Regions from separate parts of the Paenibacillus chungangensis genome, predicted to be linked through region 3. Evidence: predicted binding sites of a transcription regulator. Region 3 holds the regulator's gene; each other region holds the start of a gene.
What was found. The regulator CtsR, encoded in region 3, represses protease genes until heat stress. The targets are predictions, from matches to a motif close to ATGGTCAATAAAGGTCAAACA.
Positions count from the first base shown of each region.

Region 1: the regulator CtsR is predicted to act here: its motif matches at 2,224-2,244, upstream of clpP (ATP-dependent Clp endopeptidase proteolytic subunit ClpP).
Region 2: the regulator CtsR is predicted to act here: its motif matches at 3,396-3,416, upstream of clpP (ATP-dependent Clp endopeptidase proteolytic subunit ClpP).

Region 1 is NZ_JBHTJZ010000004.1:19,703-27,357, reverse strand. Features, by position in the region: gene gap (type I glyceraldehyde-3-phosphate dehydrogenase) at 1-664, opposite strand, end outside; gene ACFQ2I_RS00920 (sugar-binding transcriptional regulator) at 771-1,805, opposite strand; tRNA gene ACFQ2I_RS00915 (tRNA-Arg) at 2,059-2,133, shown strand; gene clpP (ATP-dependent Clp endopeptidase proteolytic subunit ClpP) at 2,320-2,904, shown strand; gene ACFQ2I_RS00905 (formate/nitrite transporter family protein) at 3,047-3,826, shown strand; gene ACFQ2I_RS00900 (L-lactate dehydrogenase) at 3,879-4,799, shown strand; gene ACFQ2I_RS00895 (HPr family phosphocarrier protein) at 4,969-5,238, opposite strand; gene whiA (DNA-binding protein WhiA) at 5,361-6,302, opposite strand; gene ACFQ2I_RS00885 (gluconeogenesis factor YvcK family protein) at 6,309-7,295, opposite strand; gene rapZ (RNase adapter RapZ) at 7,308-7,655, opposite strand, start outside.
Region 2 is NZ_JBHTJZ010000073.1:54,191-61,845, reverse strand. Features, by position in the region: gene ispG (flavodoxin-dependent (E)-4-hydroxy-3-methylbut-2-enyl-diphosphate synthase) at 158-1,270, opposite strand; gene clpX (ATP-dependent protease ATP-binding subunit ClpX) at 1,364-2,623, opposite strand; gene clpP (ATP-dependent Clp endopeptidase proteolytic subunit ClpP) at 2,648-3,235, opposite strand; gene tig (trigger factor) at 3,477-4,766, opposite strand; gene ACFQ2I_RS23450 (hypothetical protein) at 4,855-5,730, opposite strand; tRNA gene ACFQ2I_RS23445 (tRNA-Arg) at 6,011-6,087, shown strand; gene ACFQ2I_RS23440 (anti-sigma factor) at 6,196-7,038, opposite strand; gene ACFQ2I_RS23435 (RNA polymerase sigma factor) at 7,025-7,624, opposite strand.
Region 3 is NZ_JBHTJZ010000069.1:7,020-14,674, reverse strand. Features, by position in the region: gene radA (DNA repair protein RadA) at 1-228, opposite strand, end outside; gene ACFQ2I_RS21455 (ATP-dependent Clp protease ATP-binding subunit) at 479-2,923, opposite strand; gene ACFQ2I_RS21450 (protein arginine kinase) at 2,920-3,978, opposite strand; gene ACFQ2I_RS21445 (UvrB/UvrC motif-containing protein) at 4,044-4,574, opposite strand; gene ACFQ2I_RS21440 (CtsR family transcriptional regulator) at 4,599-5,060, opposite strand; gene ACFQ2I_RS21435 (carbohydrate ABC transporter permease) at 5,409-6,311, shown strand; gene ACFQ2I_RS21430 (carbohydrate ABC transporter permease) at 6,301-7,134, shown strand; gene ACFQ2I_RS21425 (sensor histidine kinase) at 7,206-7,655, shown strand, end outside.

The sequences.
Region 1 (7,655 bases), on a different contig from region 3:
GCTCAGGCAGAACAAGGGATACTGCTTTCGCTGCGCCAGTCGTGGAAGGAATGATGTTCTCGGCAGCTGCGCGAGCGCGACGAAGATCCTTGTGCGGCAGATCCAGTACGCTTTGGTCGTTCGTATAGGAGTGAATAGTCGTCATCATGCCTTTCACGATACCGAACTTGTCATTCAGGACTTTCGCGAATGGAGCAAGACAGTTCGTCGTACACGATGCGTTGGAAACAATGGTATGTGCCGCAGGGTCGTATTGGTCTTCGTTAACACCCATGACGATGGTAATGTCTTCGTTCGTTGCAGGAGCGGAGATGATAACCTTCTTAGCGCCGCCTTGCAGGTGAAGCTCAGCTTTGTCCTTCGCAGTGAAGATACCCGTCGACTCTACTACGATTTCAGCGCCTACAGATGACCAAGGCAGATCAGCAGGATTGCGCTCCGCGAACACTTTGATTTCGCGACCGTCAACGATCAATGCGCCTTCCTTCGCTTCAACGCTAACATTCAACTTGCCGTGCGTTGTGTCATATTTCAGAAGATGAGCCAGTGTCTTCACGTCTGTCAGATCGTTAACCGCTACTACCTCAACATTAGGGTTGTTCAGGGAAGCGCGGAACACGTTACGGCCAATGCGACCAAAACCATTAATACCAACTTTAACCATTTCTAGTTCCTCCTAAGCTTTGCTTTTATATAATGCAATATATATTTCAAGACAATGCGCACACAGACTCTCGCCGTATGCAAGCATTGTCATGATGCCTGTCTAGCTAGTTCTCATCCTCAGACATCTCTACTATGGCGGTAGCTGCAGCCTCGTCGGTGATGAGTACATCGTTGTGCCCGAAGCGCATAATGGACGCAATGGCATCTGCCTTACTCTTGCCTCCGGCCACGCCGATAACAACTTCAGTGTTCACAATATCCTCTAGTCGTAACCCTACCGTCTGCATTTTGTGCACAACAGCGCCATTCTGATCGAAATAGTAGCCAAATGCCTCTGCCAGTGCGCCTTCCTCGGTCATTGCCGCCACATCGGTCTCCTTCAATCGTCTGCGCCTGGCCATCACCTTGGCATCGCCGATTCCGTGAACGACTATGCGTGAGCTTCGGATGACATCCACAATCTCACGTATGTTCGGTTCGCCCATAATCGACGAGTAAGCCTCCTCGCCAAGGAAGTCAGGCACATGCAGTAGTCGATAATGTCCACCCGTGCGCTTCGCCATCGTCGAAGCGAGCGTATTCGCTTGGTAATCCAAGCTCTCACCAAGGCCGCCACGCGCAGGCACGAACCACACATCCTTAGCCGATGCCGACAATACGAGTTGATTGGCAACCTGAGCAATCGTCGTGCCGCCTGTTACCGCCACAACGTCCCCTTGCCTTACCGTCTCCCGCAGCACTTGGCAGGCCGCTCTCCCCAATTCCCGCTTCGTCTGCAGCGAGTGATCCGAGTCGCCTGCTACGACAATAACGCGCGATAAGCCGAAGGCATTCTGAAGCTCCTTCTCCAGGGAAGACAAGCCGAATAACGATTTGTAGAGCGGTTCAAGCTGTTCCAGAAGCTCCTTGCCCGCTTCGCTGATCCGCATCCCGGCTGAATGAATGTCCAGCAGCCCCTGCTCCTTCAGAAAGTCGATCTCAGCACGCAGCACTCTCTCCGTCATCGCCATCTCGGTAGCAAGCGTCCGTCGGCCAATGGTATCGGATAGCATGACCTGATGCAGAATGGCATATCTCTTCCTCATCGTATAGAGAAGATCCGGCACAAGCTGCTGCTGCAATTCAATGAGCTGATGCATTCGCTCTCCTTCTCTCCATCAATCAAAGCCAGAGACTCTTATCGAAATATGGGGACTCTCGCCACACCTGGACGCGTAACGTCCCGCCGATCCTTTTTAAGTCCCACCATTATATTACCGAATAATCTGACGTTCTGCAAGTGCTGGAGTCATGATGAAAACGATTACTCGATAAATTCACAAAATATTTATTCAGGAATGGCTCTTGCGTTCGGAACCAGAATATCATATAATCAATTTTGCTACTGTTTTTGCGCCCGTGGTCCAATGGATATGACGTAGGCCTCCGGAGCCTGAGATCTAGGTTCGATTCCTAGCGGGCGCGCCACTATAAAGGATACATAAGCTGCCATGCGACCTTTTGTCGCTGGGCAGCTTTTTTTCATGTTATCACCGCCCATCCCTTTACTGGAAGACATGTTTGACTTTCTTTGACTTTTGTTTTTTTATCCGTTATTATAGGAATACATTAAGATATACAGAGAACATACTTTCGAAGGAGGATTGGTTGGCTATGAATTTTGTTCCAATGGTAATCGAGCAAAGCAATCGCGGTGAACGCTCCTACGATATTTACTCTCGCTTGTTGAAGGATCGCATCATTATTCTGGGATCGGGTGTTAACGATGTCGTAGCGAATTCCATTATTGCACAGATGCTGTTCCTGACAGCGGAAGATCCCGATAAGGATATTTCGTTATACATTAACAGCCCAGGCGGTTCCATTACGGCAGGGATGGCCATTTACGATACAATGCAGTATATTAAGCCTGACGTATCCACCATCTGCGTGGGCATGGCCGCATCCATGGGCGCGTTCCTGTTGTCGGCAGGCGCCAAGGGCAAGCGTTACGCCCTCCCGAACAGTGAGGTCATGATTCACCAGCCGCTTGGCGGAGCCGAAGGGCAGGCCAGCGACATTGAGATTCGCGCGCGCCGCATCCTCAAGATGCGGGACAAGTTGAACAACATCTTGGCAGAGCGCACCGGACAGCCGCTTAGCCGTATCGAGCAAGATACCGACCGCGATTACTTCATGAGCGCCGCTGAGGCGAATGAATACGGCTTGATCGATAAGGTGATCGAGCGTATTGACTAATAGGGACAAGAGCCATCCTTCCATAATCCTGGAAGGGTGGCTCTTGTTCACATATAGTGACATTAATCACATCTCCCTCCCTCCTGTGATGCTATCCTTTGCATACGACAGAATAACCTAGAAGTTATGAGGGGGTAGAGCGATGGAGGCCGAACCGCTACAACAAGTCGAGCAATTGGCATTGAAGAAGCTAAAAATATTCAAGCAGAGTATCATCATATCTTTAGCCAGATCCATGCTGGCGAGCATGTTCATCGGCTTCGGGGTCATTGTAGCTTTCAAGACCGGGAGTTACTTCTATATAGAGCATTCTCCGCTTACCTATCCGATAGCAGCCTTAACCTTCGGGACGGCGATTATTCTGATTAGCTATGGAGGCGGAGACCTGTTCACTGGCAATACGTTCTACTACAGCTACGCCGCGTTGCGCAAGAAGATGAGATGGATGGACACCATTAAGCTTTGGATAACCAGCTATTCCGGCAATGTGCTTGGAGCAGCCGTATTTGCTTTCCTGATCTGGTCAACCGGACTGTTTGACAGCGACTATGTGAACGGCTTCCTGCTGGAAGTCGCCGACAAGAAGGTGAGCACACCTGGTATGCAGCTATTTTTTCGAGCCATATTATGTAATTGGCTCGTCTGTCTCGCTTTCTTTATTCCGATGTGGATGAAGACTGACGGGGCTAAAATGTTCGCCATGATGCTTTTTGTCTTTTGCTTTTTCATCTCTGGCTACGAGCATAGTATTGCCAATATGTGTACATTTGCAATTGCAATGGTCGTACAAGATACCGACATCGTTACGTTGGAAGGGGCTCTCCTTAATTTGATCCCCGTCACGTTCGGTAATCTTATTGGCGGAAGCGTGCTGATGGGATGGATGTATTACTTCGTGAACAAACCATTCCTGAACAAGTGAGAAAACCTAATCGAGAAACTTATCAGACAGAAGGAGACAGGGGCTTATCACTATGAAGAAAACAAAAGTAGTCGTGATCGGGACGGGCGCTGTGGGCGCAACAACAGCTTATACATTGCTGCTGCGGAACCGGATGGATGAGCTGGTGCTTATCGACAGTAATTACAATAAGGCGGCGGGAGACGCACTCGACATGAACCACGGCATGCCATTCCTCGACGGATCTACCGTATGGGCAGGAACTTACGAGGATTGTGCAGGAGCAGATATTATCGTCATTACCGCCGGAGCAGCGCAGAAGCCGGGAGAGACCCGCACGGATCTATTGCGACGAAACGCTGACATATTCGATAACATCATACATCAGATTCTACCGCACAACCAAGATGCCATCCTGCTCATCGCAACCAACCCCGTCGATATTATGAGTTATATTGCATTGAAGAAGTCCGGATTGCCAGCAGAACGCGTTATCGGCTCCGGCACGCTGCTGGATAGCGCCAGATTCCGTTACCTGATCGGTCAGAAGCTACATATCGATCCACGCAGCGTGCATGCCCATATCGTGGGCGAGCATGGGGATTCTGAAGTGCCGATATGGAGCCTGGCCAACATCGCCGGAGTGGAGCTGCAGCTTTCAAAAGAGGACAAAGAAAATATCTTCGTTCATACGAGAGATGCAGCGTATAGCATTATCGAAGCGAAGGGGGCCACCTACTACGCAATTGCACTGGCTATCGATCGGATCTGTACAGCCATCCTCCGGGACGAAGGGGCGGTACTGAATGTATCTACGATGCTCGGCACTTATTGCGGCGTAGAAGCTGACACTTATCTTGGCGTCCCTTGCATTGTCGACCGCACCGGCATCAGGAAGACACTGGAGCTGACGATAACTGAACAAGAGCAAGAGCTATTCCGGCAATCCGCGAACAAGATGAAAGCAATAATTGCCGAACTGGAGCAAGCTTAAAGCCTTATCAAATAGCCAAAAAGAACGTCGCGGACTCACTCCTTCGGGAGCGAGTCCGCGACGTTCTTTTTCCAATGAAAAAAATGTCTTATCCCTATAAGCTCAGTACAAGCGTGCTTATGCTGGGCTTATAGGATGAGAAAATCACAAGTATATCACTGGTCTGGTCTTACTGATTCTCCAGCTCTTCCTTGCTGACAAGCGCGACTAAAGCGTTTACAGCCTGTTCCGCGTCCGATCCGTCAGCACTTATGGAAATTTCTGTGCCTGAGCTGATCGCCAGGCTCATAATACCCATGATGGATTTCGCATTAACCTTCTTATCGTCCTTCTCTACGAATACCTCAGAGGAGAACTTATTCGCTTCTTGAACGAACAGCGCTGCTGGTCTTGCGTGAAGTCCCGTTCTCAGACGAACAACAACTGGAAGCTTTGTCATGGAATCATACCCCCTATATTTTATGAAGTCTTTATATGCGCGATGTGATGAAGAGTACCCTTGATATGACCACCAAGCAAAATACTTTTACATCTTATTATATCATTTTACACCTAATTGCACTAGGTAAAACTTACTCCGTTGCGTATTTTTTCAGCAAGTTCGTCTATTTTGCGAAGTCTGTGGTTGACCCCCGATTTGCTCACCTTACCCTTCAGCATCGCTCCAACCTCGGTCAGATTGGAATCCGGGTGTAGCAGACGAACCTCCGCAACTTCTTTTAGCTTATCGGGCAGATTCTCTAACCCAATCTCCTTCTGCAGCAGCTTTATATTGTCGATTTGCCGAACAGCGGCGCCGATCGTTTTATTCAGATTAGCCGTCTCACAATTAACAATCCGATTAACGGAGTTGCGCATATCGCGCATAATCCGAACATCCTCGAACTTGAATAGTGCCTGATGCGCTCCGATGATGTTCAGCAGCTCGATAATTTTCTCGCCTTCCTTAATGTAGAAGATGAAGCCCTTCTTTCGCTCGATGCACCTTGCATTCAGCCTGAAGCTGTTGGCCAGATCTACAAGCGCCTCGCAATGCTCTTGATACATTGAAGCAATCTCCAGATGATATGAAGATCCCTCGGGGTTGTTCACCGAGCCCCCCGCTAAGAAGGCTCCCCTAAGGTAGGAACGCCTGCAGCATGACTTGCGGATAATGTCCCGGTCAATGTAGGGATTGAAGTTGAAGCCTTCGGATACAATCCGAAGGTCGCTCAGCATCTCCTGCACTTTGGTCGGCATCCGCACGATATAGACATTGTTTTTTTTCAGGCGCATCTTCTTGCGGACAAGCAACTCTACGTGCACATCAAAGTGCTTCTTGATTAAGGAATAGATTCTTCGGGCAATAGCGGCATTCTCGGTCGAGATGTCCAGAACGATTTTGCGGCTGGATAAGCTGACTGAGCCGTTCATCCGGATAAGGGCGGCCAGTTCGGCCCGTTCGCAACATCCGTCCGTCTCAATTAGCGTCAGTTCCTTCTTCGTTTGCGCCGCAAATGACATCGTTCATCACCTCTTTCGTAACATCCAGTTCTCTACAAGCTTATAAATATGATGGCTCAACCGCTCCGCATCATGCCGCAGGAACGTCTGGAACAGCACAAGCCGATCCGCGATCACCTTATAGCCTCGCTTGCTCACCTCATCCATGTCGAGGCGAACGGCTTTGGCTCCTTTCTCGGCGTAACGGTCTTCCACTTGCGGCGGTATATCGCCATTGTTAACTATAACATAATCGAATAAATGATGACCAATATGCCGATATACGGCATCCAAATGCTGACTTACTGTATAATTATCCGTCTCTCCCGGCTGCGTCATCACATTACAGACGAACAGCTTCACCGCAGACGAAGCCACTATAGCTTGCGCCAGCTTTGGGACGATCAAATTAGGCATAATGCTGGTATACAGACTGCCCGGGCCGATCAGTATCGCGTCTGCACTCTCCAGAGCTTCCACCGCTTCCGGCAGCGGCTCCACATCATGCGGCTCCAGGAATACTCTTGCAATTCTGCCGCCTGCCTTCGGAATCATGGATTCACCCGTAATAATCGTTCCGTCCTCCATCTCCGCGCTCAGCACAATGGCGCGATCAGCCGCCGGGAGCACGCGACCTCGCACCGCAAGCACCTGGCTCAACTGCCGTACTCCAGTCACGAAGTCGCCGGAGATGTCCGTCATCGCCGCCAGTATGAGATTGCCCAGACTATGGCCGGCCAACCCCGTTCCGTTATGGAACCGGTAATTCAGCACCTCAGCCAGTAGAGGCTCCGTATCGGCTAGCGCCATCAGCACGTTGCGGATGTCGCCAGGCGGTGGGATTTGCAATTCATTGCGCAATATGCCAGAGCTTCCTCCGTCATCTGCTACCGTCACAATTGCTGTAATATCAAGAGGCTTCTCCTTCAGACCGCGCAGCATGACGGACAGTCCCGTACCGCCGCCGATGACGACAATTTTGGGACGTCTAATCACTTTCTGTATCGTCTGCATACTCTACCCCCGTCAATGATGCTTATCGCGCAGAGAGTCACGATGACTGACGCGCACCGTCTCCGTATCGCTGCTGCCAAGCATTCTGCCCAAGTATTCGGCAATCGCAACGGACCTGTGCTTGCCTCCTGTGCAGCCGATCCCGATGACGACCTGACTCTTCCCTTCCTTCCTGTATAGCGGAATTAAGTATTGAAGCATATCCAGAAGCTTCGTCAGAAATTGCTGCGTCTCAGGCCACTTCATCACATAATCATATACATCGGGGTGTTGCCCTGTATTGGGCCGCAAGCTCTCCACATAATGCGGGTTAGGGAGGAATCGTACATCGAATATCAGATCAGCATCGATTGGAATACC
Region 2 (7,655 bases), on a different contig from region 3:
CCTTTCAAGCGTAACGGCTCCTCACCGACCGTCATAGTTATCCGTATTATGACAGTATTGCCTCTTGAAAGTCGGAATAATCGCACAGTCAGTATTCAGCGCACAAAAAAAGCAGCTTACCCCACCCCGCTACATGGGGCAACGATAAGCCACTATTCTATCCACTATGGGAGTGCTGCTTGCGTCCCGGTATGTCGCCAGTCTCTTCATAGACCCGTACAATCTCGTCAATCTCCTGCTTCAAAGCGTCCAGAAGCTCTGTCTCCGGCACCTTCCGAACGATCTCTCCGTAACGGAACAGCAGTCCTTCGCCTCTTGCTCCAGCGATGCCGATGTCCGCTTCTCGCGCTTCACCGGGTCCGTTCACGGCGCAGCCAAGAACAGATACTTTGATCGGCACTTTAATCTTGGAGATATACTCCTCGACCTCATTGGCGATGGCGAACAGGTCGATATCCAGCCTTCCGCATGTGGGACAGGATACGAGAGTCGCGGCGTTCGTAATCAAACCGAACGATTTCAACAGCTCGCGAGCCACCTTCACTTCCTCTACGGGGTCTGCGCTTAAGCTGATGCGAACCGTATTGCCAATACCCATAGCCAGCAATGCGCCAATACCCGCGGAGCTCTTAATTGTGCCCGCGTGCAACGTACCCGCTTCCGTAATACCAAGATGGAGCGGATATTTGATCTTCTCGGCAGCCATGCTGTAAGCAGCAATCGCCATCGGAACATCAGAAGCTTTCAGAGACACGATAATGTCGTGAAAGTCCAGCTCTTCCAATATGCCGATATGGAATAACGCGCTCTCCACCATTGCTTCAGGTGTCGGATAGCCGTACTTCTCCAGCAAGTGATTCTCAAGAGAGCCTGCGTTCACACCGATTCGAATCGGAATGCCTCGCTCCTTGCACGCTTGCACGACAGCCTCTACCTTCTCTCGGCGACCGATATTGCCCGGATTGATGCGTACCTTGTCGATGCCGTTCTCAATGGCTGCCAGCGCCAGCCGATAATCGAAATGAATATCAGCCACCAGCGGGATGTGGATGCGCTTCTTAATTTCCTTGATCGCATCTGCGGCTTCCATATTGTTTACCGTCACCCGAACGATCTGGCAGCCCGCTTCCTCCAGACGGAGAATTTCAGCCACCGTAGCCTCCACATCGGCCGTTTTGGTCGTGCACATGCTCTGGATGATGACTTCATTACTGCCGCCGATCGTTAGATCGCCTACTTTGACCGCTACCGTATCTTGACGTAAATACATAAGTTATCTCTCCCATGAACGCCAAAGTCCACCCATTGTCCGAAGCGGTGCCTCTTGGGCAGGGGTGGATACTTTGGCTGTAATAAACGTCGATTAGGCGCTCTCTTCCTTCTTCTTGCCTTTCTTGTTGGTCGACAGCTCCGGCATAATCTTCTCTCGCACTGACTTCTCGGTAATGAGGCACGTGCTGACATCTTCACGGGACGGCACGTCGTACATGACATCCAGCATAATGCCTTCGATAATTGCCCTCAAGCCACGGGCGCCCGTATTGCGCTTGATTGCTTCCTTCGCGATAGCATCCAAGGCGGCAGGCTCGAAGTCCAGCTTCACATTGTCCATCTCCAGCAGCTTCTGATATTGCTTCACCAGCGCGTTCTTCGGCTCCGACAGAATACGAACAAGCGCCGGCTCGTCGAGCGGCTCCAGCGTAGATATAACTGGCAAGCGGCCTACGAATTCCGGAATAAGACCGAACTTCAGCAAGTCCTCCGGCAGCACCATAGACAGATACTCACCAGGTTTCAAATCCTTCTGCGTCTCGCCGGATGAGTTGAAGCCAATTACTTTCTTGCCGATGCGACGCTTGATTAGCTGCTCCAAGCCGTCGAACGCTCCGCCGCAAATGAAGAGAACATTCGTCGTATCAATCTGAATGAATTCCTGATGCGGGTGCTTGCGTCCTCCTTGTGGCGGAACGGATGCCACCGTTCCCTCGAGAATCTTAAGCAGCGCTTGCTGCACGCCTTCTCCCGACACGTCGCGTGTAATGGAAGGATTCTCCGATTTGCGCGCAACCTTATCGATCTCGTCGATATAGATAATGCCCCGCTCTGCTTTCTCCACGTCATAGTCGGCGGCCTGGATCAGCTTGAGCAGAATATTCTCGACATCCTCGCCCACATATCCCGCTTCCGTCAACGAAGTGGCATCAGCGATCGCGAACGGCACGTTCAATATTTTAGCCATCGTCTGAGCAAGCAATGTCTTGCCTGAGCCCGTAGGACCGAGAAGCAGAATGTTACTCTTCTGCAGCTCCACGTCTTCGATCTTGCTTCCGGAATTAATCCGCTTATAATGATTGTATACAGCAACTGACAGAGACTTCTTCGCAGATTCCTGTCCGATGACGTAAGAATCCAGGATGGCGCGAATCTCTTGCGGCTTCGGAATATCCTTCAGATCCAGATCCTCTTCGCCGCCAAGCTCCTCTTCCACGATCTCCGTGCACAATTCGATGCATTCATCGCATATATAGACACCGGGTCCGGCGACAAGCTTGCGAACCTGTTCCTGCGACTTGCCGCAGAACGAGCATTTTAATTGACCCTTCTCGTCGTTGAATTTAAACATGCCTTCACCCCTTCAATTAAAACATTACGATACAGGAGAAGTAATAACCTTGTCAATCAGACCGTACTGTAGCGCTTCTTCGGCGCTCATGAAATAGTCGCGGTCCGTATCGCGGTCAATCTTCTCATATGGTTGACCCGTACGATTCACGTAGATCTGGTTCAGCTTCTGCTTCGTCTTCAAGATCCAATCGGCATGAATCTTGATATCTGTCGCCTGGCCGCGCACGCCGCCAAGAGGCTGATGAATCATGACCTCGGCATTCGGAAGCGCGAAGCGCTTGCCCTGGGCGCCTGCAGTCAAGAGCAACGAGCCCATGCTGGCGGCCATTCCCATACAGATCGTGGATACATCGGGCTTGATATATTGCATCGTATCATATATTCCCATTCCAGCAGTGACTGAACCGCCTGGAGAGTTGATATAGAGATGGATATCCTTCTCCGGATCGTCGGCCGCCAAAAACAGCAGCTGAGCAATAACGGAATTAGCAACATCGTCGTCTATCGCGCTCCCGAGAAAAATAATGCGATCCTTCAGCAATCGGGAGTAAATATCATACGATCGTTCTCCTCGATTCGTCTGTTCAACTACGATCGGTACCAGATTCATGCGACCAACCTCATTTCTTCTTTGGACTTGAATAGCACTTTCATTGTAACATGTTCGGTTTCTTATGTCATTTTTGTCATTTTCCAATACTACAGTATACGGCTGCGGTTCAATCATATGTATGGAGTTTGCATGCTAAAGGTCTCAACTTCAGATAGGTAAGGTCAAAATAAGGCACGTATCATACACGCGCCTTATCTTGGGCAAAGCATTATGTGATTCAAAGGCTGCTAGCCCTTGTTTAAGCCGTCTTGCTGTTGTCAAGCAGGAAACCGATAGTTTTGCGAAGCAGCACATCTTCTTTCAGGCTGTCCAGATTGCCGTTCTTCTCGAATATGTCGCGCAGTTCCGATACGGGACGGTTGTACTGCTTGGAAAGCTTCTCCAGCTCTTCCGTCAGGTCCTCGTCGGAAACATCAAAGTCTTCTGCTTTCGCAATGGCTTCCAGAACGAGGTTGTTACGCACGCGCTTCTCCGCATCGCTGCGCATCTGACCGCGAAGCGCCTCTTCATTCTGTCCGGAGAACTGGTAGTACAGATCAAGGTTCATGCCTTGCATGCCTAGGCGCTGCTCGAAGTCTTTGAACATATAGTCGATTTCCGTGTCGATCATCGCTTCCGGAATATCCACTTCCGCAGCTTCGGCGGCTTTCTCTACAACAGAAGCCTCACGCGCTTGCTCAGCTTCCTTCTCCTTACGCTCCTTCAGCTTCTCGGACAGATCTTGCTTATACTCCTCCAGCGTGTCGAACTCGCTGACATCCTTGGCGAATTCATCGTCAAGCTCTGGCAGTGACTTGCGCTTCAGCTCATGCAGCTTTACTTTAAATACTGCTTGCTTACCCGCAAGCGCTTCTGCATGATAATCTTCCGGGAAGCTGACTTCAACATCCTTGAAATCCCCAATCTCCATGCCGACTACTTGCTCCTCGAAGCCCGGAATGAACGATCCGGATCCAAGTTCAAGAGAGTAGCGCTCAGCCTTGCCGCCTTCGAACGGCTCGCCGTCCACATAGCCATCAAAGTCGATTACAGCGGTGTCGCCGCTTTGCGCCGCTCCCTCTTCCACGACATTGAGCTCGGCATGACGCTGCTGCAGTCGCTCCAGTTCAGTTGCCAATTCCTCTTCTTTCACTTCAGTTTCTACCGCTTCAATTACAATGCCCTTGTATTCGCCAAGCGTTACTTCCGGCTTAACCGTTACTTTTGCATTGAATTTGAAGGATTGACCTTTACCGATTTGCGTAACGTCGATTTCAGGACGATCAACCGGTTGCAGCTCATTCTCCTGAATAGCCGCAGTGTACGCTTCAGGAAGCATGATATCGATCGCGTCCTGATACAGGCTTTCCACACCGAAGCGCGACTCGAAGATGCCGCGTGGCACTTTACCCTTGCGGAAGCCAGGAACATTAACTTTACTTGCTACTTTCTTGAACGCTTGGTCAAGCGCGACCGTTACTTTCTCCGCATCCACCTCAACGTCCATCGAGACGATGTTCTTGTCTATTTTTTCCCAGGTTGCTTTCATTTTATGCTTTCCCCTCCAAAAATGCTCATGCTTAACATGTATTCACGTTCCATAAACCACTCTATTATAAACAAGTTGAACCAGCTTTTCAAGGCTGAGGTTCATCATCTTGCTGAAGAAGCTCCGCAATGCTCCTTAGAGACCTACAAGCTTGCTCGTATTGGAACCTGAGCGTCTCGGTAATGCCATAGGCGTCCCGAATATCATCATCGTTGGCCGAGCCGTACACGGTCAGCAGCAAAGTCAGATGAAGCGCGGCTGCAAAACAATCGATCGCGCCCTCATCTTCCCGCAGCATCCATTGATAAGAAGAAGTGCCATATAGAAATTGCAGGCTTTCCTTCCATAGCTCTGCGGCGAAATGAGGAAGCGTGGGATCGTCCACTTCCGCCGATTCGGACGTCCTCTCTAATATACGAAGAATGGGGGACGGAAACTCATCAATCGATAACGGAGTCTCCTCGATGTGCAGCTCCACTATCTCATTAAGCCTGTGAAGCGTTACCGAACCGGTAACTCCCCTTTTCTTCAAGCATTGCAAAGCTTTAAATTGCAAGACGGGATGCAGCTGCTTGTCCGCCAGCATGCTTCGGATTCTGTCATCTACCTCATCCGATTCTATATAGGCAGCCCGTTCCAGCGCAAGCAAGCGCTGATCAATCATGGGATGATGCTCCATTACATGAAGGACGCCGTTTATGTAATCCCTGTCCTGCCTAGCGGGTTGAAGCGCTTGTTCTCGAAGCTCTTCTTCCTCACCCTCGCTGATCCCCGCTTCCTGTCCGTTCTCGGGGAAAGCGACATCCAGCCATCCCAGCAGGCTGTCCCATTCCTCATAATGCTGCTTCTCCTGCCCTTGACATTGCAGCAGGAAGCGAAGCAATTGCTTGGCCTCGTCATACCTCTCCGCCTCCAGCATGCGGGTCAGACTAACCTGGTACTGATCAAGCATGCTCGGGAACAAATAAATATTGTCTTTATGTTCTTCTTGTGTTGAAATGATAACACCGCCTTAACCGATAAACGCATTATAAGTACTGTTGCCTTGAAGCAATAGCTCAAGCTCAATGAATATAGTTATGTACAGCCTCGGGTAAGATTATAACATGATGCAATCTATTGAGAAACCTCTTTTAGCTCTTGAACAAGAACGAGATGAGATTCCTCGTTAGTCAGTTATTCTGTCGTATTTTTTAAAATAAGGGTTGCAATTATCTAAAAATGCATGTTATATTATTTCTTGTGTCCCAGTAGCTCAGTCGGATAGAGCACTCGCCTTCTAAGCGAGTTGTCGGGGGTTCGAATCCCTCCTGGGACGCCATCTAAGCTTCTGAACAAGATAATACATTACATACACTTCCCCCCGAATTCCCTGATACAACAGGGATTCGGGGTTTTTTCATTTTTTATTTTCGCGCTTCCCCGATCTTCACTTCCAGTTGTAAAGGATCAGCACAGTCTGGTCAGAGGTGGGATAACGGCTTCCTCCGATCGGCTCCGCGCTAACAGAGATCGTATGCGTTCCGCTTAATCTGCCTGTGTTGAAGTGCAAATATCCTCTTGTGCCGATCTGCTTAAGCAGTCCCAGACTGTCCCTCTGTTCCCCTGATATAAGCCATACTTGATAGTCAGAACGGGATGCGGAAGGCATATCGTCCAGCAGCAAGAATGCCTCGCTGTTATCTGCGTTAAGCCATATGAATCCCCGATCGCCTTCCCCCGGCATGGGACGAAGATAAATAGGATCCGGCCTTCTGGCAAGCAGCACCTCCAATGCGCCAGGGTCCTTCTCCAGAACGCGCATGTCCGAACCCTCAAGCGGCGCGGGCAACGACACTGCATGCTCGCCGCCCTTCATGACTGCTCCTGCTAGCAGCAAGCAGATGACTGCAGCGGTCAATCCGCCCCCAAGTAACACCCAGCTTCTACGGCGCCTGTTCCTCCCTAGACGGACCACCTCTCGTTTCAAAGCGCGGTAATGCTTGTTGGCAGGGTACTGAGAGCCGTTCCCAACCCCAATGCGCTCTTCATCAGACGGATCTGAGTCGCTATTCTCATCACCCTCCAGCAGACTGCTCCATCGTTCCTGCAGCTCCAGGCATTCCGGACATCCCGCCGCATGCGCCTGCATCGCTAAGTAGCGCTTCCCGTCCATTGTACCCAGTTGGAAATCCACCCAATCGCTCTCGCTGTAGCCGCCTTGGCAGCACTCTATCGTCGTCTCTTGCGGCTGCATGCCACGCTCTCCCTCATATCCTTCAGTTGCTTTCATAGGTTTCACTCCCTTCCCCGGCTTCTTGCCACCCTTTCTTGGAAAGCTGCTTGCGCAAATTGCCCAATCCGTAGCGTATCCATGATTTCACCGTACCCAAAGGTACCTGCCATTCCCTGGCGATCTGGGACTGCGTCTTGTCCCTGAAGTAAGCTGCCGCAATAGCGTTGCGCTGAGCTTCAGGCAGCTTCGTCAGCTCTTCCCGGATTATCTTCTGCTGAATGCGCCCAATCGCTGCTTCCTCCGCAGCCAAGGATACGCCTGGTTCCGGCAGCCTGTCGCGATCCAACAATTCAGCTGCAGCCCGCTTCTTCTGCTTTCGGAGACGATCCAGACATCTGCTTCGCGCCATAACGGCAATCCAAGCATCTACGGAGCCTTTGGCCGCGTCATATTTGTCGGATTTCCTTATCGCTTCCAGCAGCACTTCATGACACATATCCTCTGCTTCCATACGATCCCCTAACATTTTGACAGCGATCCGCAGCACAAGAGGAGCATACCGTTCATAGAACAGCTCGAACGCCGCTTCTGAGCCTTGCGATACTTCACGAAGCACGACCGCCATATGACAAGACTTGTTCATTGCCGCTGTCCCCCCTCTCATTCACTTTATA
Region 3 (7,655 bases):
TACCATGCGCGTCTCGATTCGAGGCTCTTGCCCACTTTCTATATGTATGATCGATTGCGGTTTTTCTTTCGCATGGATTGACGATAATCCGACGCCTTTTGTTTTTACAACGGTTTCTTTCTCTTCTACCATTGTATTCCACTCCTGGCAGCCAGGGCATTTGCCCATCCATTTCGGCGATTCCGTCCCGCACTCTTTACATATGAATTTTGTTTTTATTTTGGCCATGCGAAGCTCCCTTTAACAATTCTCGTGATTAAAGTTTACCATTTAATGCTCATCTAAGAAAGCAAGCCGGCCTACTCTTGAAGTATGATTTTTAACGCTCGTGCTTCTTCTTACTTTATATCGGTCAACGGACCTATCAGATGTAGCCTTACTTGTTCCGATCCACACTATCCACCGTTGTCCAGGTGCACGAAAAACCCCGCAATCGTGATTGCGGGGTTGATGCGTATTATTGATGCGTAGTAGTTATTTAGTTGTTCGCGGACTGCTTCACTGCCTTGGAGACGACCAGCGCGCCTTCCTGCTCATCAATGACGAACGTATCGCCCTTCTGAATGAGTCCCATCAGCAGATCTTCCGACAATCGATCTTCAATATGCTTCTGAATGGCGCGGCGCAGCGGTCTCGCACCGTATTGCGGATCGTAGCCTTCCTTCGCCAGGAACGCCTTCGCAGAGTCTGTCAACGTAAAGTCCACATCCTGCTCCTTCAGACGCTTGCGCAGCTCATCGGACATAAGCGTCACGATCTGCGCGATATGCTCCTCGCCCAAGGAGTGGAATACGATCGTCTCATCGATCCGGTTCAGGAACTCCGGACGGAAGCTCTTCTTCAGCTCTGCCATTACTTTGTCCTTCATATTGTTGAAGTCGCGGCCTGCATCATTCGCCGCTGTAAAGCCAAGCGTAGAGTTCTTCTTGATCTGGTCGGCGCCCACATTGGAAGTCATGATGATAAGCGTATTGCGAAAGTCAACAACCCGCCCCTTGGAATCCGTCAGTCTGCCGTCTTCCAGCACCTGAAGCAGAATGTTGAACACTTCCGGATGCGCCTTCTCAATCTCGTCAAGCAAGACGACGGAATATGGCTTGCGTCGCACCTTCTCGGTCAGCTGGCCGCCTTCCTCGTAGCCGACGTATCCCGGAGGAGCGCCGACTAATCTGGATGTGGCATGCTTCTCCATATACTCCGACATGTCGATTCTAATGACTGCATTCTCATCGCCGAACATCGCCTCCGCCAGCGCGCGTGCCAGCTCGGTCTTGCCTACTCCGGTCGGTCCCAGGAAGATGAAGGAGCCGATCGGACGCTTGGGATCTTTCAGACCCGCTCTTGCCCTTCTGATGGCGCGAGACACTGACTTGACCGCTTCCTCCTGACCGATGACGCGGTCATGGAGAATATCCTCCATCTTCAGCAGACGCTCCGTTTCCTCCTCTGCCAGCTTGCTCACTGGAATGCCGGTCCAGCTCGCGACAACTTGAGCGATATCTTCCGGTGTTACCTCGGAATCGGTGCGGCCTTGCTTTTCTTTCCACTGATTCTTCGTCACGTCCAGTTCTTCGCGCATCTTCTGTTCCGTATCGCGAAGCGCCGCAGCCTTCTCGAACTCCTGGCTTTGCACCGCGGCATCCTTCTCCTTGCGGATATCCTCCAGACGGCTCTCCAGATCCTTCAGATTAGGAGGAACTGTATACGACTTGAGCCTTACGCGGGAGCTGGCTTCATCAATCAGATCGATCGCCTTATCCGGCAGGAAGCGATCCGTAATATAGCGATCGGACAGCTTCACTGCCTGCTCGATGGACTCATCCGTAATTTTCACCCGATGATGCGCTTCATAGCGATCGCGCAAGCCGTGAAGAATCTGAATCGCTTCTTCCGGAGAAGGCTGATCCACCGTGATCGGCTGGAAGCGACGTTCCAGTGCGGCGTCCTTCTCGATATACTTGCGGTATTCATCTAACGTCGTCGCGCCGATGCATTGCAACTCTCCCCTGGCAAGCGCAGGCTTCAGAATGTTAGAAGCGTCGATTGCGCCTTCCGCGCCGCCTGCACCAATCAACGTATGCAGCTCGTCGATGAACAAGATAATGTTGCCGGCTTGACGAATTTCATCCATGATTTTCTTCAGACGATCTTCGAATTCACCGCGATATTTCGTGCCCGCCACGACCGACCCCATATCCAGCGTCATGACACGCTTGTCGCGAAGCGTCTCCGGTATTTCATTTGCGATAATCTTCTGCGCCAATCCTTCTGCGATGGCAGTCTTGCCGACGCCAGGCTCCCCGATCAGGACAGGATTATTCTTCGTCCGGCGACTGAGCACCTGAATAACCCGCTCAATCTCTTTACCCCGACCAATGACAGGATCCAGATTGCCTTCCTTCGCATAAGCGGTCAGATCACGTGCCAGGCCGTCCAGCGTGGGCGTGCTGACATTGGATTGAGAGCCGTGGCTGCTGGACACCGCTTCGCTGCTGCCCAGCAGCTGCAGCACCTGCTGACGCGCCTTGTTCAGGCTGATGCCCAGATTATTCAGCACGCGAGCGGCTACGCCTTCTCCTTCACGGATAAGCCCCAGCAAGATATGCTCTGTTCCCACATAGGTATGACCAAGCTTTCTCGCTTCATCCATGGACAGCTCGATTACCTTCTTCGCTCTTGGCGTGTAGGCGATATTATTCGGCTGCTCCTGTCCGCGACCAATCAATGCTTCCACTTCATCCTGAATCTTCTCTAACCCAAGTCCCAGCCCTGTCAGAGCCTTGGCCGCGATTCCTTCGCCTTCCCGGATGAGACCGAGCAGAATATGCTCGGTTCCGATATTGTTGTGGCCTAACCGTACCGCTTCCTCCTGTGCAAGTGCCAATACCTTCTGTGCCCGTTCAGTAAATCTGCCAAACATCATATGCTTGCACCTCCATCTTCCCCATTATTAGTACTAAGTTCTCCTCGCAATTGCATTCTTATCAGCTCGGCTCTTCTCTGATCCCGTTGTTCGGCGCTTAGCTGCTCATTGAATGTCTGTTGAAGAAAGCCGGGCTGTGTCATAACAAGCAATTCATTCAGAATGCCCGGCGACACATTATCCAGCAGTCCCAAGTCCGCTCCTAGCCTTACATCAGACAGCCGCTGCGCCGCCTCCTTGGAATCCATGATAGATGCGTGAGACAAAATGCCGTAAGAACGCTTCACTCGGTCTTCAATACGCACGCTGGATTCCTCCAACAGCCGCTTGCGTGCAGCCCGTTCATGTTCAATAATTTGTCTGGCTACCCCATGCAAGTTATCAATGATCTCTTCTTCCGATTGGCCAAGCGTAATCTGATTGGAGATCTGAAACAGATTGCCAAGCGCCTCGCTTCCTTCGCCATACAACCCTCTTACAGCCAGCCCCACTTGCGTGACGGCCGTCAGTATTCGGTTGATCTGCTGCGTCAACACAAGCGCCGGCAGATGCATCATGACCGAAGCTCTAATACCGGTGCCTACATTCGTAGGACATGTTGTTAAGTAGCCACGCACTTCATCGAAGGCATAGTCGGCCGATTCTTCATATATATCGTCAATCGCACTGGCATGCCGCCAAGCCTCTTCTACTTGAAAGCCCGGGTATAGACATTGAATGCGCAGATGGTCTTCTTCATTAATCATAATACTGACGGCTTCATTATCGCTCAATACGACAGCTCCGGCCCGGGAATCATTCGCCAGATTGGGACTGATGAGATGCTTCTCAACCAATACCCGCTTATCCAGCTCGCTAATCTCAGACAGCATGATGGTCTCGAATTCACCGAAGCCCTTCAATCCGCCTGACTGGCTTACTTCGACCAGTTTCTTCAGTACTTCATTCGCTTGTTGGCTCGTCGCCAGCATCGGGAATGGCTGCTCTCGCAAATTGCGGGCGATGCGCACCCTGCTGCTAATGACGACGTCTGAATCAGGGCCTGTTCCCCTCATCCAATCGCTAAGCGCATGTTGTGAGAATCGATGCGTGCTCAAGGACGGCTCACTCCTTCCACTGCTTATGACGTGCCTAAGTTTTGTCTTTCCAACTCTCTGATTCGGTCTCGCAAGGAAGCCGCTTCTTCGAATTCCTCGTTCTCGATATGTCTTTGCATATCCTGGCGCAACTCTTCAATTTCACGCTTGCGCTGTATTTGACCGCCGGAACGCTTTGGGATTTTCCCACTATGAACAGTGCTGCCGTGAACCCGTTTCAACAACGGGTCGAGCCGGTCGGTGAAATGCTTATAGCAAGAACTGCAGCCGAATCGCCCGATCTTGCTGAATTGCGAATAAGTCAAACCGCATTCTTCGCATCGCGCAGATTTCGGTGGGGCTCCCAAGCCGCCGGGGGACCCGTTACCCATTGATTGAAAATCCATCAAGCCTGACAGCAGACTGTGGATGGAGAAGCTGTTCGGCGAACCAGGAATACCTTCTCCTTTCTCGCGCGCGCAGCTTTCGCAAATATGGAATTCCGTCTTGTCGCCATTGACAATTTTCGTGAAATGAAGTGTAGCCGGCCTCTTGCCGCATTCCTGGCAATACAAGGCTAATCCCTCCTTTTCAAATCCCTACTTGACCAGTAATGAAATAAGCATAGACCGCAGCAGTCTGGCTCGCATCTCGTCGCGCATCGGCAGATTAAGCGCGATCGTCTCGCGGCTAACCGCCGAGCGAAGCAAGTTCGCCTCCCGCTTCGTAATCAGCGCCGCTTCAAGCAATTGATAGATTAACCCTTCCGCCGCGCTCTGATCGACGCAATTGCCGATCGTATGCTCAATGTGATGACGGATGGTCTTCAACGCAGGAAGGTCTATACGCTGAATGCGAATATAACCTCCTCCGCCACGCTTACTCTCTACCATATACCCCTTCTCCATCGTGAACCTGGTGCTAATGACGTAATTGATCTGAGAAGGCACACAGGAGAAGCGATCCGCCAAATCGTTGCGTTGAATTTCTACAGCGCCTTCGTTGCTGCCGTCCAGCATTTGCTTCAAATACTGTTCAATGAGATCGGATATGTTACGCATATCGGCAACCTCCTTGAGATAGCCATCGAAAGTTCAACGTTTGGCAAACTGACTTTGACTTTCTTTGACTTTAGTTATATTATACGCAAATTTTATTAAAGGTCAAGATGCGGATTCTAAATTTTCTGACGATTAATCGATGAAGGCTGAATTGGTCCCGCACTACTTAGCATAACGCGATTTTTCCTTCTTTATACCCTCCAGCCATGGAAACGTTCCCCTCATCATCTTCATTGTTCTGTATATAACCGTAAAACTTTATAGATTTGTATTATTTTTTTTGCCCGCTCCGCTGGCTAGAATGTGAGTATCATCAAGTGGACTGGCTAATAAAGGAGGAGTTTCGCTATGGCATTGCTGACCAAAGCTTCTAAGCGAAGCGGCTTATCGGAAGCGTTCTGGGGGTATGTCTTTGTCGCTCCGTGGTTAATCGGATTGTTCGCGTTGACGCTTGGCCCCATGCTGCAATCGTTGTATTTGTCTATGACCCGATACCATTTGCTGGAGTCGCCGAAGTGGACAGGACTGGCTAACTACAAGGAGATTCTGCTTGAGGACGACACCTTTGTACAGTCGCTCGGAGTCACCTTTCGTTACGTCCTCTTCTCCGTACCGCTGAAGCTCGCCTTCGCATTGCTTGTTGCCATGCTGCTTTATCGGTCGATAAGGGGCATGGCGGTATTCCGGTCGATCTATTACTTGCCATCCCTGATCGGCGGCAGCTTGGCCATCGCGGCAATATGGCGCAATATATTCGGCATGGAGGGCGTCGTGAATAAACTGCTGGCCTTCTTCGGCGTCGCGCCGATGGATTGGATTAACTTGCCCGACACTTCATTAACGACCTTAATTGCACTGGCCGTATGGCAATTCGGCTCCGCGATGGTTATTTTCCTGGCAGGACTGAAGCAGATTCCGAACGATCTCTACGAAGCTGCGGCCGTTGACGGATCTTCCAGGATCAGAACTTTCTTTAGCGTAACCATACCGATGCTGACCCCCATCATATTGTTTAACCTGGTCATGCAGACGATCAACAGCTTCCAGATGTTCACCCAGGCTTTCGTCATTACGAAAGGGGGACCAATCGATTCCACGCTTGTGTACGCCCTGTATTTGTATCAGAAAGCATTCGTCTTCTTCGAGATGGGTTATGCGAGCGGTCTGGCCTGGATTTTGATGCTGCTGATCGCGGCCGCAACAGCAGTGATCTTTATTACATCGCGTAAGTGGGTGCATTATGAAAACTAATATGAATCAACTCGGAAGGTACGCTGCGCTGCTCATGGGAAGCCTATTTATGGCCTATCCCATTGTCATCCTATTCGGCAATGCGCTTAAGCCCAATGAAGAATTTACTAGCGGTAAGCTGCTGCCTAGCGAAATCAGATGGGAGAACTTTGTAGATGGCTGGTATGCGATCCCGGGCTTCACATTCGGAACGTTCTTCTACAACTCCTTCTTCATCTCGGTTCTTTCCGTTATTGGAACGGTCGCTTCAAGCGCCATCGTCGCCTTCGGATTTGCCCGTTTGAAATTTCCATTGAAGAGCGTATGGTTTGCCATATTGATGCTGACGCTGATGCTGCCTACCCAGGTTACACTCGTTCCGCAATATATTCTGTTCAAGAACTTTAACTGGATCGGCACATCGCTGCCGCTTATCGTTCCGCATTATTTGGCGGTAAGTCCGTTCTTCGTCTTTCTCATCGTGCAATTTATCCGTGGCATTCCGCACGATTTGGACGAATCGGCGAAGATAGACGGCTGTTCGGTGCCCGGAATCGCATTTCGCATTATTTTTCCGCTATGCACTCCGGCTCTGATCACATCGGCCATATTCAGCTTTATCTGGACATGGGACGATTTCCTGGCGCAGCTTCTGTACTTGACGGACACTTCCAAGTATACGGTACCGCTCGCCTTGCGGTTGTTCCTGGATAATTCGTCCGCCGTTACATGGGGACCGATGTACGCGATGGCGTTGCTGTCTGTCATCCCTTGCTTCGTCATCTTCATGTCGTCGCAGAAGTATTTTGTAGAAGGCATTGCCACGACCGGCATTAAAGGTTAGTAAAGAGACTTGAGCTCTCGTCCGGCGTCCTATATGCTGAGAAGTAAACCGATTACAAGAAGGATGAGCCTATGAAAAACCCACTCAAAGTTTTTTCGCTGCAAACCACGTTTTTCGTCTCCTTCATGATCTTGTCCGGCGTCTTGATCGCGCTGCTGGGCGTTACGGGCTACTATATTACCAATCAAGAGGTCGTCGACAAGACGATCTCTTCGCGCATTCTTCTGCTGGACGAAATCAACAAGCAGCTCGACCTGCAGTTGCAGACCATTGAGTACGATTCGCTCGTTGTCGCCAGCAATCCGCAAGTGAAGCAATATTTGCAGCAGCCCGAAGACTCCTTCGAGCGAGTAGGCCAGTATAATATGATTATTGATATGTTAAGCCGGCACAGCTATGTGAAAGAAGCGGTGCATTCCGTTCAGCTGTATGTCAAAAACAGCCTTTCAAGCAGATATAGAGGCGCTAACGGAGTATTTACGTATGACTTCCTGCAAAATTCACCTTATTATGAACGCATT